DNA from 2 places in the Streptomyces sp. NPDC051136 genome. Region 2 is predicted to be linked to the other one. Evidence: riboswitches for the same ligand, from Rfam matches in the RefSeq annotation. Region 2 holds a riboswitch; the other holds the start of a gene.
What was found. Region 2 has a riboswitch for S-adenosylmethionine ahead of thrC (threonine synthase). Riboswitches for the same ligand answer to the same signal wherever they lie in the genome.

Region 1 (15,092 bases), on a different contig from region 2:
GGCGCCCGCCCCGACTCCCGCTCGTCCCCGGGCCCTTGCGGCGCGAAGCGGACCCCCTTGCGCACGACGAGCAGCCCCACCCCCGAGGGCCCGCCCCACTTGTGGGCGCTGCCCGACAGCAACGACCAGTCGCCCTCGACGCACCCCCAGCCCAGCGACTGGGCCGCGTCCACCAGCAGGGGCACCCCGGCGGCCCGGCAGGCCTCGGCCACCTCCGCCACCGGCTGCTCGGTGCCCACCTCGTGGTTGGCCGACTGGAGACACGCCAGCGCCGTGTCCACGCGCAGGGCGGCCGCGTACGCCGCGGGACCGACCGCCCCCGTCCGGTCGACGGGCACCTGCGTGACGCTCCCGCCGCCGGCCTCGTGCACCTCGGCCGCATGCAGTACGGAGGAGTGTTCGACCGCTGACACGATCAGGTGAGTCCCGACGCGCCGCCTCCCGGCCAGCGCCCCCGCCACCCCCGCATGCACCGCCCGGGTCCCCGAAGGGGTGAACACCAACTCGTCCGCCCGGCACCCCACGGCCTCGGCCGCCGCCTCCCGGGCGGCGTCCAGCAGCAAACGCGCCCGCCGCCCCTCCCGGTACAGCCGCGCGGGATCGGCCCACCCCTCGTCGAGCGACGCCAACAGCGCCTGCCGGGCGACGGGATGGAGGGGAACAGCGGAAGCAGCATCGAAGTAGGCCACGGGGCAACGCTAGAACGCCGGGGGCCGCAGCGCCCCGTCAGGGGCGCGGGGCTGGGACATGTGCGGCTCCGCCGCGCGGGCGCGACAAGCCGCAACGGACCGTCAGCCGCCGGACAACCCGAGCCCTCCACCCCCCGTGGGCGCCCCGCCCCACCCTTAAAGAGTGACCCCCGGCGCGTATGCCACCCTCCCCGCGACCCCCCGGAGGGCGTCGGCTAGGGTTTGGTCCGCATAAACATCAAACCCCTGCCCGACGCAGGGCGGCGACCGACCAGCGAGAAGGCAGGCCGCAGCCAACCGCGCGGGCGAGACTCTCGGGAAGGCGCTACGTGAGTCCCAACGGCTCCGACCGCTCGCCGCGGCGCCCGATGCGGCGGAAGCTGCTGCAGGCACTGACCGCGGGCCTGGTCCTGGCGACCGCCACCGGTTGCACATACGAGGACTTCCCCCGCCTCGGCATGCCCACCCCAACCACGGAAGAGGCTCCGCGGATCCTCTCCCTGTGGCAGGGCTCCTGGGCCGCCGCGCTGGCCACCGGCGTGCTGGTGTGGGGCCTGATCCTGTGGAGTGTCTTCTTCCACCGGCGCAGCCGCACCAAGGTCGAGGTCCCTCCGCAGACCAGGTACAACCTGCCCATCGAGGCGCTGTACACCATGGTTCCGCTCGTCATCGTCTCGGTGCTGTTCTACTTCACCGCGCGTGACGAGTCCGATCTCATGAGCCTCAAGAAGAAGCCCGACCTCACGGTCAACGTGGTCGGCTTCCAGTGGAGCTGGTGCTTCAACCACATCGAGGACGTCCCGGGCTCCACCGGCGACGCCAAGACCTCGAAGGAACTGGCCGGCATTCCGGACCGGTTCATCGACGACTTCCCGGCGAAGGCCGGCGGCGTCTACGACTGCGGTACCCCCGGCACGGAGAACCCGCAGACCGGCAACCCCGGGCCGACCCTCTGGCTCCCCAAGGGCAAGACGGTCCGCTTCGTCCTGACCTCGCGTGACGTCATCCACTCCTTCTGGGTGGTGCCGTTCCTCATGAAGCAGGACGTGATTCCGGGCCACACCAACGCCTTCGAGGTGACCCCCAACAAGGAGGGGACCTTCCTGGGCAAGTGCGCCGAACTGTGCGGCGTGGACCACTCCCGGATGCTGTTCAACGTCAAGGTCGTCTCCCCGGAGCGCTACGAGCAGCACCTCCAGGACCTCGCGAAGAAGGGGCAGACCGGTTACGTTCCCGCGGGCATCGCTCAGACGAGCCACGAGAAGAACCGGGAGACGAACAACCTGTGAGCATCCTCAACGAACCCCAGGGTGCCTCGGCAGCGGAGGACTCGTACGAGAACGAGCTGCCGGTACGGCGCAAGCAGCCCGGCAACGTCGTGGTCAAGTGGCTCACGACCACTGACCACAAGACCATCGGCACCATGTACCTGGTGACGTCGTTCGCGTTCTTCGTGATCGGCGGCGTCATGGCGCTCTTCATGCGCGCCGAGCTCGCCCGGCCCGGTCTTCAGATCATGTCGAACGAGCAGTTCAACCAGGCGTTCACGATGCACGGCACGATCATGCTGCTGATGTTCGCGACGCCGCTGTTCGCGGGCTTCGCGAACTGGATCATGCCGCTGCAGATCGGCGCGCCGGACGTCGCCTTCCCGCGGCTGAACATGTTCGCCTACTGGCTGTACCTGTTCGGCTCGTCCATCGCGGTGGGCGGGTTCCTCACCCCGCAGGGCGCGGCCGACTTCGGCTGGTTCGCCTACTCGCCGCTGTCCGACGCGGTGCACTCGCCCGGGATCGGCGGTGACCTGTGGATCATGGGTCTGGCCTTCTCCGGCTTCGGCACCATCCTCGGCTCGGTCAACTTCATCACCACGATCATCTGCATGCGCGCGCCCGGCATGACCATGTTCCGCATGCCGATCTTCACCTGGAACGTGCTGCTGACCGGTGTGCTGGTCCTGCTGGCCTTCCCGGTGCTGGCCGCGGCCCTGTTCGCGCTGGAGGCCGACCGCAAGTTCGGTGCCCACATCTTCGACTCCTCCAACGGCGGAGCGCTGCTGTGGCAACACCTGTTCTGGTTCTTCGGGCATCCAGAGGTGTACATCATCGCGCTGCCGTTCTTCGGCATCGTCAGTGAGATCATCCCGGTCTTCTCCCGCAAGCCGATCTTCGGCTACATGGGTCTGATCGGCGCGACCATCGCGATCGCGGGCCTGTCGGTGACGGTGTGGGCCCACCACATGTACGTGACGGGCGGCGTGCTCCTGCCGTTCTTCTCCTTCATGACCTTCCTGATCGCGGTCCCGACCGGTGTGAAGTTCTTCAACTGGATCGGCACCATGTGGAAGGGATCGCTGTCCTTCGAGACACCGATGCTCTGGTCCACCGGCTTCCTGGTCACCTTCCTCTTCGGTGGCCTGACCGGTGTCATCCTGGCCTCGCCGCCGCTGGACTTCCACGTGTCCGACTCGTACTTCGTGGTGGCGCACTTCCACTACGTGGTGTTCGGCACCGTGGTGTTCGCGATGTTCGCCGGCTTCCACTTCTGGTGGCCGAAGTTCACCGGCAAGATGCTGGACGAGCGCCTGGGCAAGATCACCTTCTGGACGCTGTTCGTCGGCTTCCACGGCACCTTCCTGGTCCAGCACTGGCTGGGTGCCGAGGGCATGCCGCGCCGCTACGCCGACTACCTGGCGGCGGACGGCTTCACCGCCCTGAACACGATCTCGACGATCAGCTCGTTCCTGCTCGGCATGTCGCTCCTGCCGTTCTTCTACAACATCTGGAAGACCGCCAAGTACGGCAAGAAGATCGAGGTGGACGACCCGTGGGGCTACGGCCGTTCGCTGGAGTGGGCGACCTCCTGCCCGCCGCCGCGGCACAACTTCCTCACGCTGCCGCGCATCCGCAGTGAATCCCCCGCCTTCGACCTGCACTACCCCGAGATCTCCGCGATCGATCAGCTGGAGAACGTCGGCCACGGTGAGAAGGCCCTCGCCGGCGGCAAGGAGGCCGGGAAGTGAAAATCCAGGGCAAGATGTTCATCTGGTTGAGCGTCTTCATCCTCGCCGTGGCGGTCGTCTACGGCTACTGGTCCAAGGAGCCGGCCGGTACCACGGCCCTCTTCCTGGCCTTCGGCCTGGCCATCATGATCGGCTTCTACCTCGCCTTCACGGCGCGGCGGGTCGACGTGGGCGCGCAGGACAACACGGAGGCGGACGTCGCGGACGACGCCGGTGAGGTCGGGTTCTTCAGCCCGCACAGCTGGCAGCCGCTGGCGCTCGGCATCGGTGGTGCCTTCGCCTTCATGGGCGTGGCCATCGGCTGGTGGCTGCTGTACTTCTCGGCACCGATCCTGTTGATCGGCCTGTTCGGCTGGGTCTTCGAGTACTACCGCGGCGAGAACCGCACCCAGTAGCACGCACCGAGCACCGAAGGGCCCGGACACTCCGTCAGGAGCGTCCGGGCCCTTCGTCTGCCGTACGGCCTCTCACTCCTCCGGCTCATCCACCGTGCCGCCTCCGACGGTCCTCCCTAGCGTGAGGTCATGAGCATCCCGGTTCACTTCCAGGCGCGGGGGCGTACGGTCGTCGGCTGCACCCTGCTGGTGATCGCCCTCGGCGCGAGCGTCACCGCCTGCACGGGCGACGACAATCCGCTGTCCGCCACGCCCTACGACGCGGCGGGCCAGATCTCCTTCAACGGCCCCACGGAGGCCGGGAAGAAGGCCGACCCGGACAAACCCCTGGAGGTGGTGGCCGAGGGCGCCGACGGGCGCATCACGGACGTCACGGCCATGGACGCGGCCGGGCGCTACGTCGCGGGCGAACTGTCCGCCGACGGCGCGCGCTGGCACAGCACCTCGCCGCTGGCCGCCAACGCCAGCTACACGGTGCGCGTCAGCACCGAGGACGGGGACGGGGCACCCGGCCGCAAGGTGCTCACCTTCGAGACCGGCAAGCCCGGCGCCAAGAAGGCCCTGGACGTCGTCTTCGGGCCCAAGGCGGGCGCGTACGGCGTCGGCCAGCCCGTCACCGCGGAACTGAGCCAGCCGGTCCGGGACCCGGCCCAGCGGGCCATAGTGGAGCGCGCCCTGAAGGTGCAGTCCACGCCGGCCGTGCAGGGCGCCTGGTACTGGGTGGACGACAAGAAGCTCCACTACCGGCCGCAGGACTACTGGCCCGCCCACGCCACCATCAAGGTGCACAGCACCCTGGACGGCATCAAGATCGGCGACCGGATGTGGGGCGGCAAGGCCAAACCCCTGAAGATCACCACCGAGGACCGCGTCGTCGCCGTCACCGACGCCGCCGCGCACACCCTCACGGTCTTCAAGGACGGCGAGGAGGTCCGCCAGCTCCCGGTCACCACCGGCAAGCCCGGCTTCGAGACCCGCAACGGCGTCAAGGTCGTCCTCGGCAAGGAATCCTTCGTACGCATGCGCAGCACCACCGTCGGCATCGCCGAGGGCTCCTCGGAGTCGTACGACCTGCCGGTCCACTGGGCCACCCGGGTGACCTGGAGCGGCGAGTACGTGCACGCCGCCCCCTGGTCCGTCGGCTCCCAGGGCATCGCCAACGTCAGCCACGGCTGCGTCGGCATGAGCACCGACAACGCGGAGTGGTTCTTCAACGAGGTCCAGGAGGGCGACCTCGTCGAGGTCGTCAACTCCGGCGGCGAGACGATGGAGCCCTTCGGCAACGGCTTCGGCGACTGGAACATGGACTGGGCGAAGTGGCGCACGGGCAGCGCCCTGACCGGCGGCGCCGGCAGTGCCGCCGGCACGGGTGAGCAGGCCAGGCTGAGGCCGGAGAGCGTCTGAGGAGGCCCTCAGGGAGCAGGTGACAGGGGCGCGGGGCGTGCCACCGCGCCCCCGGCCGGAAGGCGCCCTAGACGCCCTGCAGCCTCTTCTCGCGCAGCAGCGAGGCCAGCGCGCCCGCGAACTCCACCGGCTCCACCGGCAGCGTCACCGCCGCCTCCGCCCGGCTCCAGGTCGCCAGCCAGGCGTCCTGCGGCCGCGCGATGAGCAGCAGCACCGGCGGGCACTGGAAGATCTCGTCCTTGATCTGGCGGCACATGCCCATGCCGCCCATCGGCACGGCCTCGCCGTCCAGGACGCAGACGTCGATCCCGCCCCGGTCCAGCTCCTTGAGCACGGCGGCCGGAGTCGCGCACTCCACGAACTCGACCACCGGCACGTCCGGGGCCGGCCGGCGGCCGGTCGCGAGCCGCACCTGTTCGCGGGTGTTGGAGTCGTCGCTGTAGACCAGCACCGTGGCGGTCGCCTGCATGCTTCCTCCGATACGCGGTGAAGACCGATGGAGCCCGTGAGGCTGTCGTAGCCCGTTGGGCCGGATGCTACTCCCTCGAACGCCCCGTCAGCACGGGTTCGGACACGGCTTCGACGGGCCGTTCGATGGGCCATCCGGGCAGTACAGACGGGGCGGACACTCCGAACGGCACCCCCCGGGGTGAGGGCGGGATAAGCGACCGACATAATGTCGGTCGTGGCGACAGCAACGACAGTAGAAACCGGGCACGCGCACCCGTCGGTCAACCGGCCGAACCTCACCAGCGTCGGAACCATCATCTGGTTGAGTTCCGAGCTGATGTTCTTCGCGGCCCTCTTCGCGATGTACTTCACCCTGCGATCGGTGACGGGCCCGGACTTCTGGTCCGAGAAGGCTCACGCGCTGAACGTCCCGTTCTCCGCGACGAACACCACGATCCTGGTGCTCTCCTCCCTCACCTGCCAGCTCGGCGTGTTCGCGGCCGAGCGCGGTGACGTGAAGAAGCTCCGGATGTGGTTCATCGTCACCTTCGTGATGGGTGCGATCTTCATCGGCGGTCAGGTGTTCGAGTACACCGAACTGGTCAAGAAGGACGGGATCTCCCTGTCCTCCGACCCGTACGGCTCGGCGTTCTACCTGACCACCGGCTTCCACGGACTGCACGTGACGGGCGGCCTGATCGCCTTCCTGCTGGTCCTCGGCCGCACCTACGCGGCCCGGAGGTTCACCCACGAGCAGGCGACCGCCGCCATCGTCGTGTCCTACTACTGGCACTTCGTCGATGTGGTCTGGATCGGCCTGTTCGCCACGATCTACCTGATCAAGTAGTCGCGGCACCGCACCCGCGCAATACCAGAAGCATCGACGCAGAAGATCCTGACACCGGGGTAATCCGTGAAAAAGCTCTCCGCACGACGACGCCATCCGCTGGCGGCACTCGTCGTCCTACTCCTCGCGCTGGCATGCACAGGGGGGCTGTACGCCGCGTTCGCACCCGCGAGCAAGGCGCAGGCCGATGAAAGCGCCCAGTCCCTCGCCATCGACGAGGGCAAGAAGCTCTACGCCGTCGGCTGTGCCAGTTGCCACGGCACCGGTGGTCAGGGCACCAGCGACGGTCCGAGCCTGGTCGGCGTGGGCGCCGCGGCCGTCGACTTCCAGGTCAGCACCGGCCGCATGCCGGCCCAGCAGCCCGGCGCGCAGATCCCGGACAAGCCGAACATCTACTCCCAGGCGGAGATCGACCAGCTCGCGGCCTACATCGCGTCGCTGGGTGCCGGTCCGGCCGTCCCCTCCGAGGAGAAGTACGGCCCCGAGGGCGCGGACATCGCCAAGGGCGGCGAGCTGTTCCGCACCAACTGCGCGCAGTGCCACAACTTCACCGGCAAGGGCGGCGCCCTGACGCACGGCAAGTACGCGCCGAGCCTCGAGGGTGTCAGCCCGAAGCACATCTACGAGGCCATGCAGACCGGCCCGCAGAACATGCCCTCCTTCCCCGACACCGCCCTGTCGGAACAGAACAAGAAGGACATCATCGCCTACCTGGACGCGGTCAACGGTGACGAGACCGTGGACCCGGGCGGTCTTTCGCTCGGCGGCCTCGGGCCGGTCAGCGAAGGCCTGTTCGGCTGGATCTTCGGCCTGGGTGCCTGCATCGCCGTCGCCGTGTGGGTCGCCGCTCGGACCGCAAAGGCCAAGAAGTCATGAGTAGCCAAGACATTCCAGAAGAGAACCTGCCGGCTGAGCAGGGCGGCACGCACGTGCCGAAGCCCGCGGACGACAAGAACCCGTTCGCGGACCCGGGGCTGCCGCCCCACGAGCACCGGATCCAGGACGTCGACGAGCGGGCCGCCAAGCGGTCCGAGCGCGTGGTCGCCCTGCTGTTCACGGTGTCGATGCTGGCCACCATCGGCTTCATCGCCTCGTTCGTCGCGATCCCGCACGACAAGTCGATCTTCGTCTTCCCCCTCGGTCACATCAACGCGATGAACTTCGCGCTGGGCCTGACCCTGGGCGTGGCGCTGTTCACCATCGGCGCGGGCGCCGTCCACTGGGCGCGCACCCTGATGTCCGACGAAGAGGTCGCCGACGAGCGCCACCCGATCGAGGCCGACTCCGAGACCCGCGCGAAGGTCCACGCGGACTTCAAGCAGGGCGCCAAGGAGTCGGTGATCGGCCGGCGCAAGCTGATCCGCAACACGATGCTGGGCGCGCTCACGCTGGTGCCGCTCTCCGGCGTCGTCCTGCTGCGCGACCTCGGCCCGCTGCCCGGGACGAAGCTCCGCCACACGCTGTGGTCCAAGGGCAAGCTGCTCGTCAACATGAACACGAACGAGCCCATGCGCCCGTCCGACATCGGGGTCGGTTCCCTCACCTTCGCCAAGCCCGAGGGCCTGGAGGAGGACAACCACGACTTCCAGAACGAGATCGCCAAGGCGGCCCTGATGATCATCCGGCTGGAGCCGGACAGCATCAAGGACAAGCGCGAGCTCGAGTGGTCGCACGAGGGCATCGTGGCCTACTCGAAGATCTGCACCCACGTCGGTTGCCCGATCTCCCTGTACGAGCAGCAGACGCACCACGCGCTCTGCCCCTGCCACCAGTCCACCTTCGACCTTTCCGACGGCGCCCGGGTCATCTTCGGTCCCGCCGGTCACCCGCTGCCGCAGCTGCGCATCGGTGTGAACGACGAGGGCTATCTCGAGGCGCTCAGCGACTTCGAGGAGCCCGTCGGTCCTGCATTCTGGGAGCGCGGATGAGTACTGCAGCCAACGACGCACCCCGCTCGCGCGGGAAGGCACCGGCCGGCGAGCGCGTCGCCGACTGGGCCGACGGCCGGCTCGGGATCTACTCCCTGGCCAAGGCCAACATGCGCAAGATCTTCCCCGACCACTGGTCGTTCATGCTGGGTGAGGTCTGCCTCTACAGCTTCATCATCATCATCCTCACGGGTGTGTACCTGACGCTGTTCTTCCACCCGTCGATGAACGAGGTCACGTACCACGGCTCGTACGTCCCCATGCAGGGACAGCTGATGAGCGAGGCGTACAAGTCGACGCTCGACATCAGCTTCGACGTGCGCGGCGGTCTGCTGATCCGGCAGATCCACCACTGGGCGGCGATCATCTTCCTCGCCGGCATGTTCGTGCACATGATGCGCGTCTTCTTCACCGGCGCGTTCCGCAAGCCGCGTGAGATCAACTGGCTGTTCGGCTTCCTGCTGTTCGTCCTCGGCATGTTCACCGGTTTCACCGGCTACTCGCTCCCGGACGACCTGCTCTCCGGCACCGGTGTCCGCTTCACCCAGGGCGCGATCCTGTCCACGCCGATCATCGGCACGTACATCTCGATGTTCCTGTTCGGCGGGGAGTTCCCCGGGACCGACTTCGTCGCCCGGTTCTACTCGATCCACATCCTGCTGCTGCCGGGCATCATGCTCGGGCTCGTGGTCGGCCACCTGATCCTGGTCTTCTACCACAAGCACACGCAGTTCGCGGGTCCCGGCAAGACCAACAAGAACGTCGTCGGCATGCCGCTGCTGCCGGTGTACATGGCGAAGGCCGGAGGCTTCTTCTTCCTGGTCTTCGGTGTCATCGCGGTCATCGCCGGCATCGCCTCGGTCAACCCGATCTGGAGCATCGGCCCCTACCGGCCCGACCAGGTGTCCACGGGCGCCCAGCCGGACTGGTACATGGGCTTCGCCGAGGGTCTGGTCCGCGCCATGCCGGGCTGGGAGATCAACTTCTGGGGTCACACCCTGGTCCTCGGTGTGTTCATCCCGCTGGTGATCTTCGGTATCTTCCTCGCGGTCATCGCCCTCTACCCGTTCATCGAGTCGTGGGTGACCGGGGACAAGCGCGAGCACCACATCCTGGACCGGCCGCGCAACGCCCCGACCCGTACGGCCTTCGGCGTCGCCTGGGTCACCGCGTACATGATCATGCTGATCGGTGGTGGCAACGACATCGTCGCGACCCACTTCCACCTGTCGATCAACTCGGTCACCTGGTTCGTGCGGATCGGGTTCTTCGTCGGACCGGTCATCGCGTTCGTCATCACCAAGCGGATCTGCCTCGGTCTCCAGCGCCGGGACAAGGACAAGGTGCTGCACGGCCGCGAGTCGGGCATCATCAAGCGCCTGCCGCACGGTGAGTTCATCGAGGTGCACGAGCCGCTCAGCCAGGAGCAGCTGCACACGCTCACGGCGCACGAGCAGTACAAGCCGGCCGAGATCGGCCCGACGGTCGACGAGAACGGCGTCGAGCGCAAGGTGAAGGGCTCCGAGAAGCTCCGCGCCAAGCTCAGCGAGGCCTACTACGGCGAGGAGTCGCAGATTCCGAAGCCGACCGTCGACGAGTACAAGGAGATCACGAGCGGCCACGGCCACCACTGACCCTCCAGCGTCGCCACACCACGGTCGAAGGGCCCCGTCCGTTCCGCGGACGGGGCCCTTCGGCCGTGTCCGGGCTGGATAGGGTGGAACCGCACCTCCCTTCCACGACACACCCCACACACACGATTCAGGAGCGGCTCATGAGCGCTGTGACCCCCGCTGGAGGCGACATCGCGGCGGGCCACTCCTGGCCCGCCCTGCTGAACGGCCTGCTGGACGGCCGTGACCTGTCCGCGGACGAGACCGCCTGGGCGCTGGACGTGATCATGCGCGGCGAGGCGACCGACGCGCAGATCGCCGCCTTCGCGGTGGGACTGCGGTTCAAGGGGGAGACGGTCGAGGAGATCTCCGGGCTCGTCCGCACCATGTACGACCACGCCAACGTGATCGAGGTGCCGGGCAGGACCGTCGACATCGTCGGCACCGGCGGTGACGGCGCCAAGACGGTGAACATCTCCACCATGTCCGCGATCGTGGTGGCCGGCACGGGCGCGAAGGTCGTCAAGCACGGCAACCGGGCCGCCTCCTCGGCGTCCGGCGCCTCCGACGTCCTGGAGAAGCTCGGGGTCAACCTGGAGCTGACGCCGAAGCGGGTGGCGGAGGTCGCCGAGGAGGCCGGCATCACGTTCTGCTTCGCGGTGAAGTTCCACCCGGCCCTGCGCCACGTCGCGGCGGCCCGCGGCCAGCTCGGCATCCGCACGGTGTTCAACTTCCTGGGCCCGCTGACCAACCCCGCCCGGGTGAAGGCACAGGCCATCGGGGTCGCCCATGCCCGGATGGCACCGATCATCGCCGGTGTCTTCGCCGAGCGCGGCCACTCCTCCCTGGTCTTCCGGGGCGACGACGGTCTGGACGAGCTGACCACGACCGCCACCTCCCGGGTCTGGGTCGTGCGGGACGGCCGGGTGACCGAGGAGGCCTTCGACCCCCGGGACGTCGGGCTCGACCTGGTGCCGGTCGAGGCGCTGCGCGGCGCCGACGCCTCCTACAACGCCGACGTCGCCCGCCGCCTGCTGGCCGGCGAGCCGGGACCCGTACGGGACGCGGTGCTGCTGAACTCGGCGGCGGCCCTGGTGGCCCTGGAGCCGGGCGGGGCGCCGCTGGCGGAGCAGCTGCGGGCCGGGATGGACCGGGCGGCCGAGGCGATCGACTCGGGCGCCGCCAAGCGCGTCCTCGACCGCTGGGTGGCGGCCAGCCACGCCTGACGCATGTGACGTGCGTCCCGCGATCCGGACCCGGGTTGCGGGACGCCGATCACTTCCCATAAGTTTTTCGACAGGTCATGAGTGACAGTCATGAGGCCCCGGCCGACTGTCCGGCAACCCTCCGTCCGTGGCGGGGTGCCCCGGGTGAAGACCAGGCCGTGGACAGCAAGGTCCACGGCAAGCGCGGACCCCTCGCGGAACCAGGGGTCCTGGGTCGTCCGAGGGAGTCTCCCGTGAACCAGCGAATGCGATAGGGCCGCAGAGCCCCGCCTCCGCACCTCTTCCTTCACCTTTCGCAGCGCGCTTCTCGCGCTGGTTCCTCACGGGAGTCCGCCATGTCCGTACCCACCCCTGCCGCCACCGCCGTCGCCGCCCCGCTGCCCGTCCTCGGCCGGGACGTCACCGTGCCGCTCGTCACCGGCGGTGAAGTCACCTACGCCGCGCTCGACTACGCCGCCAGCGCGCCCGCGCTCCAGCGGGTCTGGGACGACGTGGCCGCCTACGCGCCGTACTACGGCAGCGTGCACCGCGGCGCCGGCTACCTGTCGCAGCTGTCGACCGACCTGTTCGAGAACGCCCGCGCCACGGTCGCCGCCTTCCTCGGCTGCCGGGACGACGACCAGGTGGTCTTCACCCGCTCCACCACCGACTCCCTGAACCTGCTCGCCGCCGCGCTGCCCGCCGGGAGCAGGGTCTTCGTCTTCGAGACGGAGCACCACGCCTCGCTGCTGCCCTGGCGGGACGCCGACGTGACCTACCTCGACGCCCCGCGCACCCCCGCGCAGGCCGTTCAGACCCTGGAGCGCGCCCTCGCCGCCCGCGAGCCGTACGGGCCCGCCCTGGTCTGCGTGACCGGCGCCTCCAACGTCACCGGCGAGCTGTGGCCGGTACGTGAACTGGCCGCCGCCGCACACGCGCACGGTGCCCGCATCGTGCTGGACGCCGCCCAGCTCGCCCCGCACCACCCCGTCTCCGTGACCGACCTGGACGTCGACTGGGTCGCCTTCTCCGGGCACAAGCTGTACGCCCCCTTCGGCTCGGGCGTGCTGGCCGGACGGGCCGACTGGCTGCGCGAGGCAGAGCCGTACCTCGCCGGTGGCGGCGCCAGCCGCCGGGTCAGCCGGCGCGCCGACGGCGGCGTGGACGTCCAGTGGCACGACAGCGCCGCCCGGCACGAGGCCGGGTCGCCCAACGTCATCGGCGCCTACGCCATCGCGTCCGCCTGCAAGGCGCTCACCGAGGCCGGGTTCGACACGCTGGTCGCCCGCGAGGAAGAGCTGATCCGCAGGGTGCGGGAGGGCCTCGCCGGGGTTCCCGAAGTGCGGATCCTCTCCCTCTTCGGCGACGACGCGCCGCGCGTCGGGGTGCTCTCCTTCGTCGTCGAGGGCTGGAACAGCTCCCACTTCGCCGCGGCCCTCTCCGCCGAGTACGGCATCGGGGTGCGCGACGGCCTCTTCTGCGCCCACCCGCTGCTGCGCACCCTGCTCGGCAGCGACCCGCAGGCGCAGGGCGAGTGCGGCGCACCCGAGGCGGTGCCCGGCGAGAAGTCCCTCAACGCCGTCCGGGTGAGCTTCGGCGCGGGCACCCCGGACGAGCACGTCGAGCGGTTCGTGAAGGCCGTCAAGGAGCTGGTGAGCGACGGCGCCCGGTGGAAGTACCGCACCGAGGACGGCCGTTGCGTGCCCGACACCACCTCGGCCGCCGACGCCTGAGCGGCCCGGGGGAGGAGGCCGGCCCCGGGTCGGGGGAGCGGCGCGGCGGTACGGTCACGCGCCCCTTCGGGGCGCGCCCGGCCCGGGTCGATCAGTTGTCCAGCCCGATGGCGAACGCCGCCTCCAGGTCGTGCTGCGAGTACGTCCGGAACGCGACGTGCGTGTCCGTGCCCTCCACGCCGGGGATCTTGCTGATCCGGCCGGGGATGACCTCGGCCAGGTCCTCGTGCTCGTTCACCCGCACCATGGCGATCAGGTCGTAGGTGCCGGTGACGGAGAAGACCTCGCTGACGTTCTCCAGCGCGGCGATCTGCTCCGCGATCTCGGGAATCCGGTCCACGCTGGTCTTGATGAGGACGATCGCGCTGATCACGGCTGGTTCTCTCCCTCGGGCGCCGTCACTGGAACGCCCCCAACTCTAGTCGTACGCCCGAACCGGGCCCAGGCGAAGAGGAAGCCGAGACCGAAGCCCACCAGGTGCGCGAGGTACGCCACCCCCGGCCCGTCACCGGCCCGGCCCGCCGCCATCCACTGCAGGGCCGCCCAGAACGGCAGCACGAGCCAGGCCGGGAAGCGCAGCGGCAGGAAGAAGAGGAAGGGCAGAAGGCTGGTCACGCGGGCCCGGGGGAAGAGGAACAGGAACGCGCCCAGGATCGCGGAGATCGCCCCCGAGGCGCCGACCAGGGACTCCTGGGAGTGGGCGTTGGCGCCCGCGTAGCCGAGCAGGGCCAGGTAGCCGCAGCCGAGGTAGAACAGGGTGAACTGGAGCCTACCCATCCGTTGTTCGGTCATCGCGCCGAAGACGTAGAGGAAGAGCATGTTGCCCAGCAGGTGCACCCAGCTGCCGTGGACGAACAGCGCGGTGGCCGGGGTGAGCGCCGAGCCGGGGGAGTCCTCGAACAGTTCTGCGGGGATCACGCCCCAGCGCCGGAAGTGGGCGCGCTGCGCCGCCAGCTGCTCCTCCCCGGTGCCGTACAGCGGGTTCAGCCCCGCCGCCGGGCTGACCAGGAACAGCAGGCAGCACAGCGTGATCAGCGTGTAGGTCACCGGCGCCGCCCGGCCCCCGGGCGGGCGGGCCGGGACGAGCTTCCTGGCCGCCCCGACCGTCCTGCGGGCCGTCCTGCTCCAGTTGCGGATCATGGATACAGAGCATGACGTAACGGACGCGAGGGTCCATAGCGCCTCGCCGCCGTGGACACGCGGGCGTCGGGTACCCGCCAGGCCGTAGGGTTACGAGCCACACGCACCGGGGAGGCCCGGCGCGTCACCGACACTGGAAGAGAGCGAACAGCCACGATGACGGTTCCCCTGCCGACCGACACGACGCGGTGGCGCTGCACCCTCTGCGGCAACCTCACCCGCTTCGACGTGACCCGGGCCTCGAAGGTCGTCGAGTACGTGCACCTCGACCTGGCCGGTGAGCCGACGGTGGAGGAGCGCGAGGTGCTCAGTGAGACCATCGAGTCGGTGCGGTGCCGCTGGTGCAACGCCGTGGACCAGGTGGAACTCGTCGACAGGCCGGATGCCGCCTCCTGAGTGGAGCGGCCCCGCACCAGGCGATTCCGGCGCGGGATCGCCCTGAGACATTGGGGTGACGGATGGTGGAGACACACGGCGGGGGGCCGGGCGACGGCGCCGCTGAGGTGCTCGACCGCCCGCTGCCCGACGGCGTGCGCCGCCGGGTCGTGCAGATCGTGTCCGACGGCTTCGGCTCGCTCACCCTCGGTGAGCTGCCCGCCCAGCTGAGGCAGTACGCCAGGTTCGCCCCCAACCGCAGGGCCAAGTTCGCCGGCAACGCCATGGCCG
Region 2 (15,092 bases):
CCAGTCGGACGGCGGCGTCTACGTGGCCAACCTGAACCAGCCGGGCGCCTCCGTCACCTGGACGGTCAACGGCATCCCCGAGGACGGCCTGTACACCCTGTTCACCACGTACAGCGCGGCCGGCGAGGACCAGTCGATGACCCTGACGGTCAACGGCAAGGAGTTCGGCAGCAAGCTCAACCTCGGCAACTTCGCGCACGCCGAGGACGGCGACTTCGCCAAGGGCTGGACCAAGACCTACGCCTGGCCGACCCTCAACAAGGGCACCAACACCGTCACGCTGTCCTGCGCCGACGGCGACAAGTGCAACGTCCTGCTGGACCAGTTCTCCCTGAAGAAGGGCCAGGTCAAGGACTAGGACCGGCCCGGCCTGCGAGTCCGGCCGGGCAGCCGGTCCCGGCCGGTCGGTCGATCCCGGCCGGTCGGTCGATCCCGGCGGGACAGGCGGTCCCGGCGGGTCAGGCCGCGCCCGCCTCCGCCGTCACCGCGACCCCGCGCCCGAGCAGCTCCTCGTACGCCGCCCGGTCGAACTCGCCCGCCACCGGCGCCAGCACCGTCGCCGCCGACAGGGCCACCGCCCGGGCCAGCGTCTGCGGCCAGGGCAGGTGCTCCACCAGACCGGAGAGCAGGCCCGCCACCGCGGAGTCGCCCGCGCCGGTCGGGTTGCCGCGGACGTGGGCCGGCGGGGCGGCGCGCCAGCGGCCCTCCGGGGTCACCGCGAGCAGCCCCTCCGCGCCGAGCGAGGCGACCACCGAGCGGGCACCGCGGCGCCGGGCGGCCTGCGCGGCCCGCTGCGGTTCGTGCGTGCCGGTCAGCTCGGCCAGCTCGTCGGCGTTCGGCTTGATCAGGTCCGGGCGGGCGGCCAGGCCCCGCCGCAGCGGCTCCCCGCTGGTGTCGAGCAGCACCGGCACGCCCGCGGAGCGCGCGGTGCGCACCAGCCCGGCGTAGGCGCCCACCGGGACCCCCGGCGGCAGGCTGCCGCACAGGGCCACCGCGGCGGCGCCGGTCAGCAGGTCCGCGTACGCCTCCTGGAATGCGGACCACTCGGCGGGCGCCACGGCCGGGCCCGGCTCGTTGAGCTGGGTGGTGTCGCCGGTGCGCTCGTCGACGACGGCGACGGTCCGCCGGGTCGCGCCCGCGACCGGCACGAGCGCGTCGCTCACCCCGGGCACCCCGGCCAGCCGCTCGCTGACGACGTCCCCGGTGGTGCCGCCCGCGAAGCCGGTGACGGTCACCTCGTGCCCGAGGGCCGCCAGCACCCGGGCCACGTTCAGCCCCTTGCCGCCGGGCCGCTCGGTCACCTCGGTCACCCGGTGGGAGGCGTGCGGCCTGAAGCCCTGGACGCGGTAGGTGATGTCGAGCGCGGTGTTGAGAGTGACGGTGAGGATCACCGTGCCGACCTCCCCCGATCGTCTGCGGCTGGATGTGTCCGCGGAGCCGTGCTCCACGACACGATCATGCCAAACGGGCGGCGGTCGGCCCAGCCCCCGGAGCGGTCGTCACCGGCCCGCCCCGGGGTGGAGTCGGGGACGGATCAGCCCAGTTGGGGATCGACCACCCATTCGCCCCGGCGCATCACGCCCACCAGGTCGAAGGTGTCGTCCAGAACCACCAGGTCGGCGTCCTTGCCGGGCTCCAGGGAGCCGATCCGGTCGTCCAGGCCCAGCAGCCGCGCCGGGTTGGCCGAGATCGCCGCGACGACGTCCCCGACGGGCAGCCGGTCGACGGTCACCGCCCGCTTGAACGCGCGGTCCAGGGTGAGCGTCGAGCCCGCGATCGAGCCGCCCTCCACCAGCCGGGCCACGCCGTCGGCGACCTCGACCTCCAGCGGGCCGAGCAGATAGCGGCCGTCGCCGAAGCCGGCCGCGTCCATCGCGTCGGTGATGAACGCGACCCGGGAGGCACCCGCGTGGTGGAAGGCCAGTTGCAGCGCGGCCGGGTGCAGGTGCGTGCCGTCGTTGATCAGCTCGACGGTGATCCGCTCGTCCTCCAGCAGCGCCGTGATCGGTCCCGGGGCGCGGTGGCCGACCGGGGGCATCGCGTTGAAGAGGTGGGTGGCGACGGTGGCGCCCGCGTCGATGGCCCGCACGGTCTGCTCGTAGGTGGCGTCGGTGTGCCCGACGGCCGCGATCACGCCGTGCTCGACGAGCAGCCGTACGGAGTCCAGGCCGCCCGGCAGCTCGGTCGCCAGCGTCATCATCTTCGCGTGCCCGTGCGCCGCGTCGACCAGCTTGCGCACCTCGGCCGGGTCCGGGTCGCGCAGCAGCTGCTCGTCGTGGGCGCCCTTGCGGCAGGGGGAGATGAACGGCCCCTCGAAGTGGATGCCAACGATGTCGCCCTGCTGCGCGAGCTCGGCCAGCATCCCGGCGTGCCGGGCGAGGAAGTCCAGGTCACCGGTGACGGCGGAGGCCACCACCGTGGTGGTGCCGTGCCTGCGGTGGGTCTCGACGCCCTTGAGGACCTCCTCGGCGGTGCCGCCGGCGAAGGAGGCGCCGCCGCCCCCGTGGTTGTGGATGTCGACGAACCCGGGGACCACCCAGTGCCCCGACAGGTCGACGACCTGGGCCTGCGGGGGAGCCGTGTCCACGATCCGCGTGCCGTCGACGATCACGCGGCCGTCGTCCACGGTCCCGGTGGGAAGTACCACCCGGGCACCGGCGAGAACCTTGCTTGGGGCCATCAGGTGGTTACCTCCGGGGGAGTCGCGGTCGTGGAAGTCGTGGCGGTGGTGCCGGGCGCCGTCGCGGCGGCGGCGAGCAGGTCCCAGGCCATCAGCCCGGCACCCAGGCAGCCGGCGGTGTCCCCGAGTGCGGCGGGGACGATCTCCGGCAGCTTCTGGAAGGTGACGCGCCGCCGGACGGCGTCCCGCAGCGGTGTGAACAAGGTTTCCCCCGCCTCGGCGAGGCCGCCACCGATGATCAGGACCCGCGGGTCCAGCAGAGTGAGCGCGGCGACCAGCCCGTCGGCGAGCGCGTCCACCGCGTCCTGCCACACGGCGAGCGCACGGGCGTCGCCCGACTCGACGGCCTTGGCGCAGTCGGCGGCGTCCGCCGCCGGGTCGCCGCAGGCCTGGGCCCACGCCTGGCTGACCGCCGACGCGGAGGCGAACCGCTCGAGGCAGCCGCGCTGCCCGCACGGACAGGCGATGCCGCCGGGGCGCACGACGACGTGGCCGATCTCGCCCGCGAAGCCGTGGGCGCCCGCCTCGACGCGTCCGTCGATGCCGATGGCGCCCGCGATCCCGGTGCCCAGCGGTACGAACAGGAACCGGTCGGCGCCCCGGCCGGCACCGATCCGGCCCTCGGCGAGCCCGCCGGTGCGCACGTCGTGGCCGAGGGCGACCGGAACGGAGCCGAGCCGTTCAGTGAGCAGCGCCCGCAGCGGTACGTCGCGCCAGCCGAGGTTGGCCGCGTACACGGCGACGCCCTGCTCGGCGTCGACGATGCCGGGCACGGCGACACCGGCGGCGCGGGCCGGCTCGCCGAAGCGGTCGGCGCCGTAGGCCCGCAGTTCGGCGGCGAAGTCGAGGATGCCCGCGACGACCGCCTCGGGGCCCCGCTCGCGGCCGGTGGCCCGGCGCGCCTGGTGCAGCAGCTCGCCCCCCGGCCCCGCCAGGGCGGCCTTCATCCCGGTGCCGCCCACATCGAGGGCGATGACATGTCTCACGGGGACAGTGTGGCCCGTCTACCCGGGAGAGGTCTAGTCCACTTACGTGGTGTAGACCTTAATCCGGTAAGCGAACGCGCGAACGAGCAGAGAACAACGCGGGTGTACGACGCGGGGGACGACGCGAGTGGACGGCGCGCGGTGAACGACGAGTCGTCGGCAGGGTTGGGGAACAGGTGCAGCGGCGTAGGACAGGAACGATCGCGGTGGTGTCCGCACTGGGCATGACGGCGGTCCTCGGCGGCTGCGGCCTCACCGGCGACTCCGGAGAGGTGACGCTGAAACTCGTCGCCGCCGACTACGGCGACAGCAAGGACAACAGCTCCCAGAAGTACTGGGACGAGCTGGTGAAGTCCTACGAGGCCAAGAACCCCGACGTGCACGTGGACGTCACCGTCCACTCCTGGAGCGACGTGGACCGCGAGGTCCGCGAGCTGGTCGAGGCCGGCAAGGCCCCCGACATGGCGCAGATCGGCGCCTACTCCGACTACGCGGACCAGGACCTGCTCTACCGGGCCGACGATGTGCTCTCCATCCCGGTCCAGGCCGACTTCGTCTCCCAGCTGGCCGGGGCCGGCCAGGTCAACGGCGTGCAGTACGGCCTGCCCTTCGCCGCCTCCACCCGGGTGCTCTTCTACAACAAGACCCTCTTCGCCCGGGCCGGCGTCACCCCGCCCACGTCCTGGGACGACCTCGCCGAGGCCGCCGAGGCGCTCAAGGAGAAGGGCGTGAAGTACCCGTACGCCCTGCCGCTGGGCGCCGAGGAGGCGCAGGCCGAGACGATGCAGTGGATGCTCAGCGGGGGCGGCGGCTACACCGACGACGTCGGCACCTACTCCGTCGACTCCCCGCAGAACGTCACCACCTTCACCTGGCTGCGCGACGAACTGGTCGCCAAGGGCCTGACCGGCCCGGTCGCCCCCGGCAAGCTCGACCGCGCCGACGCCTTCGCCGCCTTCGCGAACGGGGACGTCGGCATGCTCAACGGGCACCCCTCGCTGATGAAAATGGCGTCCGGCAAGGGCGTGAAGTACGGCATGGTGACCACCCCCGGCGCCGACGGCGAGAGCGAGAACACCCTCGGTGTCACCGACTGGATGACGGCCTTCAAGAAGAACGGCCACCAGAAGGAGATCGGCGAGTTCCTCGACTTCGTCTACAGCGAGGAGAACGTCGTCGACTTCTCCCGCGAGTACGACCTGCTGCCGGTCACCACCTCGGCGTCGCGGACCATGAGCGGCGCGGCGGAGGACGAGAAGCTCAAGCCGTTCCTCGACGAGCTGCTGCTCTCCGAGCTGTACCCGGTGGGCAAGACCTCCTGGGCCTCGGTCAGCGCGGACGTCAAGAAGCGCATCGGCCAGGCGGTCGCCCCCGGGGGCAGCCCCAAGGACGTCCTCGCCCAGATCCAGCTGACGGCGATGCGGGCGGGCAGCGGGGAGTAGCCGCGGGGCGGGCGCGCTGTCGGTGGCGGGCGTTACGGTGCCCTACATGGACCTGGGAGAGCTGGCCGAGCGGGAGCTGGGCATCCTCGCACTGGAGCGCCGGAGCTTCTCCGGCCCCGGCGCCAAGGAGCGTGCCGTCCGCGAGGAGCTGGGCCTGGCCCCCGTCCGCTACTACCAGCTCCTCAACGCCCTCCTGGACGACCCCCGCGCCCTCGCCGCCGACCCGGTGACGGTCAACCGCCTGCGCCGGGTACGCGAGTCGCGCCGCGCCGAGCGCTAGACCGCCCGCGCATCCCGTTCGCCGGAGAACCATGACGTCCCGTACAGGCGTCCGAGCAGGTGCAGGGTCACCCGCCGGGGAGGACGCGCTCTTCCTCGGCGTGATCCGCTTGTCCGCACCACGACCACGAAGAGGGTTCATGCAGCGCACCACCTCAACCGCCTCCGCCGGCCTGCGTTCCCGACTGCGCCGCCGCAGCACCGCCGCTCTCGTCGGCGCCGTCGCCGCGGCCGGTCTGACCACGGTCACCGCGACGCCCGCCAGCGCGGCCGGGGCGCCGACCGGGATCAACTGGGACCACGTCTGGAACGGCACGGGCGTCCGGGTCTACGTCGAGGAGTACGGGGACATCATCTCCGTCTGCGACACGTCGGCGAACGGCCATTCCGCGTTCGTCACGGTCGACGACTGGGACCTGAACATCAGCCACTACAAGGCCACCGTCAGCACCGGCAAGGGCACGTGCGTCACGCACCGGGCCAGCCAGGGCGGCCGGTACAACCTGCACGAGCACAGCAACATAGGCCTCACCTTCGAGGGCAAGGGCGGCCAGGGCTCCTACGCGGTGAACTTCGTCAACGACCACTGAGTCCCTCCCCGCCTGAGCCCCTCCCCGCCTGCGGGCAGCGCCCGCTGCCGGCAGGCGGGCCGCGGGTTCGGGCAGGCGCGGCCCCGGTCTCCTTCCGTGCCGGTTCGGGCGGGCGCGGCCCCGGTTCCTTACGCGCCGGTTCGGGCGGACGTGGCTTCGGTTCCTTCCGTGCCGACTCCCTCCCGCCCGGCGGCGGCTCCGGTTTCCGAGGTGCCGCCTCCGGGCGGGCGCGGCCCGGACTCCCGCCCCGCCGATTCCCGCGGGCGCGGACCGCGGGGGAGGCGTGCGCCCGGCCCGTGCGGGATAGGTTCGCGGTATGGGCAGCCACCAGGACTCCACCCGAGCCGACTCCCCGCACTCCCTGCCGACGCCCGCGACCGCGGCCGGCCGCGAAGGGCTCGACGCCCTCCTCGCGCACCCGGGCCGCGCGGTGGTCGCGCTCGACTTCGACGGCACGCTCGCCCCGATCGTGCCCGACCCCGACCAGGCCCGCGCCCACCCGGACGCCGTACCGGCGCTCGCGGCCCTGGCGCCGAAGGTCGCCTCGATCGCGGTGATCACCGGCCGCCCCGCCGAGGTCGCGGTCGGCCACGGCGGTTTCGCCGGCGTGCCCGGCCTCGACCGCCTCGTCGTCCTCGGCCACTACGGCGCCGAGCGCTGGGACGCCGCCACCGGCACCCTCACCACGCCCGAGCCGCACCCCGGCGTCGCCGCCGTCCGCGCCGAGCTGCCGGGGCTGCTGGAGCGGTCCGGGGCGGCGGAGGGCACCTGGACGGAGGACAAGGGCCACGCGGTCGCCGTCCACACCCGCCGCGCCCCCGACCCGGGGGCCGCCTTCGACGCCCTCCGCGCCCCCCTCACCGACCTGGCCTCCCGCCACGGCCTGATCGTCGAACCCGGCCGCATGGTCCTGGAGCTGCGCCCGCCCGGCATGGACAAGGGCGCCGCCCTCAGGTCGTACGTCCACTCCCTCGGCGCCGCCTCCGTCCTCTTCGCCGGGGACGACCTCGGCGACCTCCCGGCCTACGCGGCCGTCGACACCCTCCGCGCCGAAGGCACCCCGGGGCTCCTGGTCTGCAGCGGCAGCGACGAGGTGACGGAACTGCGCAAGCGCGCGGACGTCGAGGTGCCCGGTCCGGCCGGAGTGGTGACCCTCCTGGCGGCTCTCGCGCGCCGGCTGGCCTGAGACAACGTCACAGCCGTTTCCCCCGCCCGTCACAGGCGGGTCCGGACGCCGGTGACGGGACAACCCGGTCCGCGGCCCCCGGCTCTTGCACGCCGTGGAGCCTGTTCACCGAGGCCCAGGCCCAGGACCGTGGAGGAACCGCCATGACCGCTCGGAAGACCCCGATGCTCGCCCTCTCCACCGTCGCCCTCGGCCTGGCGCTCACCGCCTGCGGCACCGGCCAGGACGGCGGCGGCCCCTACGACGCCCTGGCCTCCGGCTCACCCACCGCCACCGCGACCCCCCAGGCCGACAAGGGCACCGCCACCGGCGGCACGCCGTCCGACGCTCCTAAGGGTGACGGCGCGAAGTGCACGGACCGGCGGAACTACGCGGGCGACCCGCGTTCCAACGCGGAGATCAACTCGATCGGCGCGGACACCGGCACCTGCCCGCCGGTCCGGGCCGGGTAGTCCGCGCCCGCCCGTCAGCCCCGCAACGCGTCCAGCTGCTCCAGGAACCACCGCGCCGGGGGCAGCGCGGTGCCGGCGGCCGCCAGCCGCTTCGACCGCTCGGCCCGCTCCCCGGCCGGCAGGCCGAGCGCCCGGTGCAGCGCGTCGGCGGTTCCCACCACGTCGTACGGGTTCACCACCACCGCGTCCTCGCCCAGCTCCTCGTACGCCCCCGCCTCCCGCGACAGCACCAGCGCACACCCCATGTCGGAGACCACCGGCACCTCCTTCGCGACCAGGTTCATCCCGTCCCGCACGGGGTTGACGAGCGCCACGTCCGCCAGCCGGTAGGCGGCCAGCGACCGCGCGAAGTCGTCCTTCAGGTTCAGCACCACCGGCGACCACCCCGGCGTGCCGAACTCCTCGTTGATCGCCTCCGCGACCCGCCGCACCTCGGCCGTGTAGTCCCGGTACACGGCGAGATCCTGCCGCGAGGGGTAGGCGAAGGCGACGTGCACGACCCGCTCGCGCCACTCGGGCCGGCCCGCCAGCAGCTCCCGGTACGCCAGCAGTCCCCGCACGATGTTCTTGGACAGCTCGGTCCGGTCCACCCGCACGACGGTGCGGCGCGGGCTCCCGTCCGGCGCCGTGCCGATCTCCTCCCGCAGCGCCGCCATCCGCTCCTCGACGTCGGCCTCGTGCGAGCGCCCCCGCAGGAAGTCCCCGTCGGCGCCGAGCCCGTGCACGCCGATCTCCGTACCGCCGAGCCCGCCCACCACGGCGTCGCAGCAGGCGGTGAACGCGTCGGCCCAGCGCCGGGTGAGGAACCCGAGCCGGTCGGCGCCCAGCATCCCGCGCAGCACCTGCTCGGCGATGTCGTCCGGCAGCAGCCGGAAGTAGTCGACCGGCGCCCACGGCGTGTGCGAGAAGTGGCCGATCCTGAGGTCGGGGCGCAGCTCGCGCAGCATTCCCGGCACCAGCGTCAGGTGGTAGTCCTGCACGATCGCGACCGCGCCCTCGGCCGCCTCCTCGGCCAGCGCCTCGGCGAAGGCCCGGTTGTACGCCTCGTAAGAGGCCCACTGCCGCCGGAACTCTGCGTCGAAGACCGGCTCCAGGGGCGTCTGGTAGAGCATGTGGTGCACGAACCACAGCACCGAGTTGGCGATCCCGTTGTACGCGTCCGCGTGCACGTCGGCCGGCACGTCCAGCATCCGTACGCCGTCCTCGCCGACCCCGCGCCGCACCGCCTCGCGGTCGCCGTCGCCGAGCGCCGAGCACACCCACAGCGCGCCGGCGTCCGGCCCGATGGCCGAGAGCCCCGAGACCAGACCGCCACCGCCCCGTTTGGCGTGCAGCGACCCGTCCTCCCGCACCTCGTACGAAACCGGTCCCCGATTGGACGCGACCAGCACCTGAGCAGCACCGAAGCTTGAAGCCATACGTCTCAACCTAGCCCGGCCCCTCAGACCTCAAACGTGCGCAGGCGTCCCCTCGGCTGCGATTCGGTCACACGGCTTGTGCAGGAAGTGTGAACGGGCCGAGGATATGCGGTGCACATTTCAACTATCTGGGGGGTGGGCGAAGCATGCCCATACGTACGCGGCACCCGCGCACCGGCAGACTCGCCGGCACGGCCGCGCTGATCGCGGCCGGCGCCCTGGCCCTGGCGGGCTGCGGCGACGGGGACACGGGCACGAGGGCGGACGAGGCGGCCGCGGCGGCCACGCAGACCGCGACCGGCACGGCGGCGCCGGGCGACAGCCCCACCCCCGAGGCGTCCCCCGCCACCGGGACCCCGACGCCGACGCCCACCCCCACGCCCACCCCCGTCACGCTGCCGGACCTCACCGGCGGCAGCATCGCGGCGGCCGTCCGCGCCGCCGAGCAGGCGGACGTCGGCTACACCGTGCTCCTCCAGGGCACCGGGCAGCGGGCCTCCTCCTGGGGCAGCGGCGAGAAGGTCTGCGAGCAGAGCGGCGGATCCGGCGCCGTGACCTTCACCGTCCCCCGCGACGGCCGCGACTGCGCCGGGCGCCCGCTGCACACGCCGAAGCCGACCCCGAAGCCGTCGAAGACACGGGACGCCGGCACGGGCGGAACCGGCGGCGGCACGGGCGGCACCGGGGGCGGCGGTACCGGCGGCGGCTCCGGCGCCTGCGAGCTGAAGAGCCCCGCGGGCAACTGCTACGCCGACGGCCAGTTCTGCGCGAACAAGCACCACGGCCTGAGCACCCACGGCCGGGGCGGCGAGTACCTGACCTGCGAGCAGGACGCGGCGGGCCGCTGGCGCTGGTCGGACGGCGTCCCGGGCTGAGCCCCCTGAGGCCTACGCCACCCTCCGGGCCGCGTACTCCGCGATGTCCGTCATCGGGGGCCGTTCCTCGGTGTCCACGGCGTGGGTGCGCGGCTCGAAGCCGTCGGCGCCCCGCTCGAACTGGGTGAGGGCCGGGCGGAGCAGGTGGCCGCGGGCCAGCCGGAGCTGGGCGGTGCGGTAGATCGCGGCGGCCATCCGGCCCAGCGCCCGGCCGTCCTGGTGGCGGTGGACGCGCACCCCGACGTCGACCTGCGCGAGCGCGTCCAGGCCCACCAGGTGCAACGCGTCGACCAGCATGCCCAGTTCGACGCCGTAGCCGACCGGGAAGGGGAGCCGTTCCAGCAGCGAGCGGCGGGCCGCGTACTCGCCGCCCAGCGGCTGGACGAAGCCGGCCAGCTGCGGCCAGTGCATGTTGAGCAGCGGGCGGGCCATCAGCTCCGTGACCCGGCCCCCCTGCCCGGGGGCGGCGCCGAGCGGACGGTCGTACATGGCCTTGACGAGGTGCACGTCGGGGTCGGTCAGCAGCGGGCCCACGATCCCGGAGACGAAGTCGGCGGAGAACTCGCGCAGGTCGGCGTCGACGAAGCAGACGATGTCCCCGCCGGTGACCAGCAGCGAGCGCCACAGCACCTCGCCCTTGCCCGGCACGGCGGGGATGCGGGGCAGGATCGCGTCGCGGTGCACGACGCGCGCACCGGCCGCCGCGGCCACCTCCGAGGTGCGGTCGCTCGACCCGGAGTCCACGACCACGACCTCGTCGACGAGCGGAACCCGGCCCATCAACTCCCGCCGGATCACCGTGACGATGTCGCCGACCGTGGCCTCCTCGTCCAGCGCGGGAAGCACCACGCTGACCGACTGCCCGGTGGCACGCTTGGCGGACAGGAGCTGCTGGACCGGCCGGTCCGCGGCGCGCCAGGAGCGTGCGGCCAGCCAGCGCTCGACTTCTTCCAGCACGTCCGGTGGCTCCTCTGTGATCCATCTCGCGGTACGGACGACTATCTCAACCGTCCTGGCCTTCGGTTACAGTCTTGAACAACGCGAGGGACCACCGCATGCCGGGGTCGCCGCGTGCACAACGGAAAAACAACCACATACCGCTCATCCAGAGGGGCAGAGGGATACGGCCCGATGAAGCCCCGGCAACCCTCCAGCCGGCTCTTGTCACACAGACGTGGCGAGGCTCCCGGCTAGGGAAGGTGCCAAATCCGTCTCACGGCGAGATGCGTCGTGAGGAAGATGAGGAGAAAGGGCCTCGCCTCCATGGCTGTGCAGACTGCCGAAAGCACCACGAACCCCACGAACACCGCGTCCTCCGCGAACGCCTCGGGTTCCCCCGTCGACCTCGGCCCCGCCACCGCCCTGAGCTGCCGGGAGTGCGGCCACCGGGTACCGCTCGGACCGGTCTTCGCCTGCGAGGAGTGTTTCGGCCCGCTGGAGATCGCCTACGACTTCTCCGGCCACGACACCGAAGAGCTGCGCAAGCGGATCGAAGCGGGCCCCGCGAACATCTGGCGCTACGCCCCCCTGCTGCCCGTCCCGGCCGACGTGGCGACCAAGCCGAACATCAACCCCGGCTGGACCAAGCTCGTCAAGGCCGACAACCTCGCCCGCGAGCTGGGCGTCACCGGCGGGCTCTACGTCAAGGACGACTCCGGCAACCCCACGCACTCCTTCAAGGACCGCGTCGTCGCCCAGGCCATCGAGGCCGCCCGCGCCTTCGGCTTCACCACCCTGTCCTGCTCCTCCACCGGCAACCTGGCCGGCGCGGTCGGCGCCGCCGCCGCCCGGGCCGGCTTCCGCTCCTGCGTGTTCATCCCGCACGACCTGGAGCAGGGCAAGGTCGTCATGGCCGCCGTCTACGGCGGCGAGCTGGTGGGCATCGAGGGCAACTACGACGACGTGAACCGCTTCTGCTCCGAGCTGATCGGCGACCCGGCCGGCGAGGGCTGGGGCTTCGTCAACGTCAACCTGCGCCCCTACTACGCCGAGGGTTCCAAGACCCTCGCGTACGAGATCTGCGAGCAGCTCGGCTGGCAGCTGCCCGACCAGCTCGTCGTCCCGATCGCCTCCGGCTCCCAGCTCACGAAGATCGACAAGGGGCTTCAGGAGCTGATCAAGCTCGGCCTGGTCGAGGACAAGCCGTACAAGATCTTCGGCGCGCAGGCCGAGGGCTGCTCGCCGGTCTCCACGGCGTACAAGGGCGGTCACGACGTGGTCCGGCCGCAGAAGCCGGACACCATCGCCAAGTCGCTGGCCATCGGCAACCCGGCCGACGGCCCCTACGTCCTCGACATCGCCCGCCGCACCGGCGGTGCCGTGGAGGACGTGACCGACGAGCAGATCGTGGACGCGATCAAGCTGCTCGCCCGTACCGAGGGCATCTTCGCGGAGACGGCGGGCGGCGTGACGGTCGGCGTCACGAAGAAGCTGATCGAGGACGGCGTCCTGGACCCGTCGCTCACCACGGTCGTCCTCAACACCGGCGACGGCCTCAAGACCCTCGACGCGGTGGCCGGCACCGGCCTCACCGCCACGATCCGCCCCAACCTGGACTCCTTCCGAGAGGCTGGCCTCGCATGAGCGTGACCGTTCGTATCCCGACCATCCTGCGCACCTACACCGGCGGCAGCGCCGAGGTCAGTGCCGAGGGGGCCAACCTCGGCGAGGTCATCTCCGACCTGGAGAAGAACCACACGGGCATCGCCGCCCGCGTCCTGGACGACCAGGGCAAGCTGCGCCGTTTCGTCAACGTCTACGTCAACGACGACGACGTGCGCTTCGAGCAGGGCCTGGAGACGGCGACGCCGGACGGCGCGGGCGTCTCGATCATCCCGGCGGTCGCCGGCGGCTGATCCTCCGCAGATACACCTTGTAGTGCGTATTGCCCTCTCCGTGAGAGAAGCGGAGGGGGCAATTCCATGTGATTGAGCGCGGTAGAGTTGGGGAACGCGCTCCCGATCGAAACAACGGGAACCGTTAATTCCTGCCGCTCGTCCGACAAGAAGCAGCCAAAGTGCGGGCGTATTGTGCGGCTTTTGTGCCCTTTGTGTGCCCCGACTTGACCCGAATTCAGGCGAATTCTCGCCACATTCCGGACCGGGTGCGTCCAGATTTCTCGTCCGATTGACCTGTTGCAGACGGCAGTTGGACAGATACATTCAGCCGCGGTCGACGCGTTCCGGCGCACGCCCCCAGTCGTGGGGGGCGAGGTCTGACCCGGGTCCGCGAAGTGCGGATCTGTGCAAGGGCCAGTAATAGGGGAGTTAGGCATGGCTCAGGGCACCGTCAAGTGGTTCAACGCGGAGAAGGGGTACGGCTTCATCGCGGTCGACGGTGGTGCGGATGTTTTCGTCCACTACAGCGCGATTCAGATGGACGGCTACCGCACCCTCGAAGAAGGCCAGCGGGTCGAGTTCGAGATCTCGCAGGGTCAGAAGGGCCCGCAGGCCGACATGGTTCGCCTCAGCGCCTGAGACGCTCGGCCACCACAGCACCCGGTCTTCATCCGAAGGGCCCGTACCCGCTGGGTACGGGCCCTTCGGCCTGCCCGCAGGTGCCCCGTCCCCGTGTTCGCGGGTGGCTGAGCGCGGGGCTCGATCCCCGAGAGGCGCTTGCACTCGATGGGGGCGAGTGCTAATCATTGCGTTAGCACTCTGAAGGTGAGAGTGACAACGAAGGACCGGGTCGGTGAGGCCCGCAGGCCGGGTGGGGAAGGAACCACAAGGCCGGCGAGCCGTCCGTCGCGGGCGCGGGCGCGGTCCGAAGGAATCACCCCCAGTCCTGGAGGGACCACTTCACATGGCCAAGATCATCGCGTTCGACGAGGAGGCACGGCGCGGCCTCGAGCGCGGCATGAACCAGCTCGCGGACGCCGTCAAGGTGACGCTCGGCCCCAAGGGCCGCAACGTCGTCCTCGAGAAGAAGTGGGGCGCCCCCACGATCACCAACGATGGTGTCTCCATCGCCAAGGAGATCGAGCTCGAGGACCCGTACGAGAAGATCGGCGCCGAGCTGGTCAAGGAAGTCGCCAAGAAGACGGACGACGTCGCCGGTGACGGTACGACCACCGCGACCGTTCTCGCCCAGGCCCTGGTCAAGGAAGGCCTGCGCAACGTCGCGGCCGGCGCCAACCCGATGGCCCTGAAGCGCGGTATCGAGAAGGCCGTCGAGGCCGTCTCCGCCGCCCTGCTGGAGCAGGCCAAGGACGTCGAGACCAAGGAGCAGATCGCCTCCACGGCCTCCATCTCCGCCGCCGACACCCAGATCGGCGAGCTCATCGCCGAGGCCATGGACAAGGTCGGCAAGGAAGGCGTCATCACCGTCGAGGAGTCCCAGACCTTCGGTCTGGAGCTGGAGCTCACCGAGGGTATGCGCTTCGACAAGGGCTACATCTCGGCGTACTTCGCCACCGACATGGAGCGTATGGAGGCGTCGCTCGACGACCCGTACATCCTGATCGCCAACTCCAAGATCGGCAACGTCAAGGACCTGCTGCCGCTCCTGGAGAAGGTCATGCAGTCGGGCAAGCCGCTGCTGATCATCGCCGAGGACGTCGAGGGCGAGGCCCTGTCGACCCTGGTCGTCAACAAGATCCGCGGCACCTTCAAGTCCGTCGCCGTCAAGGCCCCGGGCTTCGGCGACCGCCGCAAGGCCATGCTCGGCGACATCGCCATCCTCACGGGCGGCGAGGTCATCTCCGAGGAGGTCGGCCTCAAGCTCGAGAACGCCACGCTGGACCTGCTGGGCAGCGCGCGCAAGGTCGTCATCACCAAGGACGAGACCACGATCGTGGACGGCGCCGGCTCGGCCGACCAGGTCCAGGGCCGCGTCAACCAGATCCGCGCCGAGATCGAGAACAGCGACTCGGACTACGACCGCGAGAAGCTCCAGGAGCGTCTGGCGAAGCTGGCCGGCGGCGTGGCCGTCATCAAGGCCGGTGCCGCCACCGAGGTCGAGCTCAAGGAGCGCAAGCACCGCATCGAGGACGCCGTTCGCAACGCGAAGGCGGCCGTCGAGGAGGGCATCGTCGCCGGTGGTGGCGTGGCCCTGCTCCAGGCCTCCCAGGTCTTCGAGAAGCTGGAGCTGTCGGGTGACGAGGCGACCGGCGCCAACGCCGTGAAGCTCGCCCTGGAGGCCCCGCTGAAGCAGATCGCCGTCAACGGTGGTCTCGAGGGCGGCGTC

Region 1: linked by a shared signal. The riboswitch ahead of ACIBCJ_RS16150 (aminotransferase class V-fold PLP-dependent enzyme) and the one ahead of thrC (threonine synthase) in region 2 are both predicted to bind S-adenosylmethionine.

The regions. Positions count from the first base shown of each region.
Region 1 is NZ_JBITFE010000005.1:183,069-198,160, forward strand. Features, by position in the region: gene ACIBCJ_RS16095 (aminotransferase class V-fold PLP-dependent enzyme) at 1-689, opposite strand, end outside; gene coxB (cytochrome c oxidase subunit II) at 1,019-1,978, shown strand; gene ctaD (cytochrome c oxidase subunit I) at 1,975-3,711, shown strand; gene ACIBCJ_RS16110 (cytochrome c oxidase subunit 4) at 3,708-4,106, shown strand; gene ACIBCJ_RS16115 (Ig-like domain-containing protein) at 4,236-5,510, shown strand; gene ACIBCJ_RS16120 (hypothetical protein) at 5,578-5,979, opposite strand; gene ACIBCJ_RS16125 (heme-copper oxidase subunit III) at 6,187-6,807, shown strand; gene ACIBCJ_RS16130 (c-type cytochrome) at 6,874-7,683, shown strand; gene ACIBCJ_RS16135 (Rieske 2Fe-2S domain-containing protein) at 7,680-8,735, shown strand; gene ACIBCJ_RS16140 (cytochrome bc complex cytochrome b subunit) at 8,732-10,369, shown strand; gene trpD (anthranilate phosphoribosyltransferase) at 10,510-11,574, shown strand; SAM riboswitch class IV at 11,648-11,764, shown strand; gene ACIBCJ_RS16150 (aminotransferase class V-fold PLP-dependent enzyme) at 11,910-13,286, shown strand; gene ACIBCJ_RS16155 (Lrp/AsnC family transcriptional regulator) at 13,378-13,659, opposite strand; gene ACIBCJ_RS16160 (rhomboid family intramembrane serine protease) at 13,656-14,426, opposite strand; gene ACIBCJ_RS16165 (hypothetical protein) at 14,583-14,822, shown strand; gene ACIBCJ_RS16170 (NYN domain-containing protein) at 14,885-15,092, shown strand, end outside.
Region 2 is NZ_JBITFE010000007.1:144,319-159,410, forward strand. Features, by position in the region: gene ACIBCJ_RS21185 (carbohydrate-binding protein) at 1-358, shown strand, start outside; gene ACIBCJ_RS21190 (1-phosphofructokinase family hexose kinase) at 459-1,391, opposite strand; gene nagA (N-acetylglucosamine-6-phosphate deacetylase) at 1,535-2,680, opposite strand; gene ACIBCJ_RS21200 (ROK family protein) at 2,680-3,666, opposite strand; gene ACIBCJ_RS21205 (extracellular solute-binding protein) at 3,891-5,108, shown strand; gene ACIBCJ_RS21210 (DUF3263 domain-containing protein) at 5,155-5,388, shown strand; gene ACIBCJ_RS21215 (hypothetical protein) at 5,528-5,977, shown strand; gene otsB (trehalose-phosphatase) at 6,294-7,163, shown strand; gene ACIBCJ_RS21225 (hypothetical protein) at 7,307-7,615, shown strand; gene ACIBCJ_RS21230 (trehalose-6-phosphate synthase) at 7,630-9,033, opposite strand; gene ACIBCJ_RS21235 (hypothetical protein) at 9,180-9,908, shown strand; gene ACIBCJ_RS21240 (glucosyl-3-phosphoglycerate synthase) at 9,921-10,865, opposite strand; SAM riboswitch class I at 11,007-11,154, shown strand; gene thrC (threonine synthase) at 11,172-12,491, shown strand; gene ACIBCJ_RS21250 (MoaD/ThiS family protein) at 12,488-12,763, shown strand; gene ACIBCJ_RS21255 (cold-shock protein) at 13,181-13,384, shown strand; gene groL (chaperonin GroEL) at 13,710-15,092, shown strand, end outside.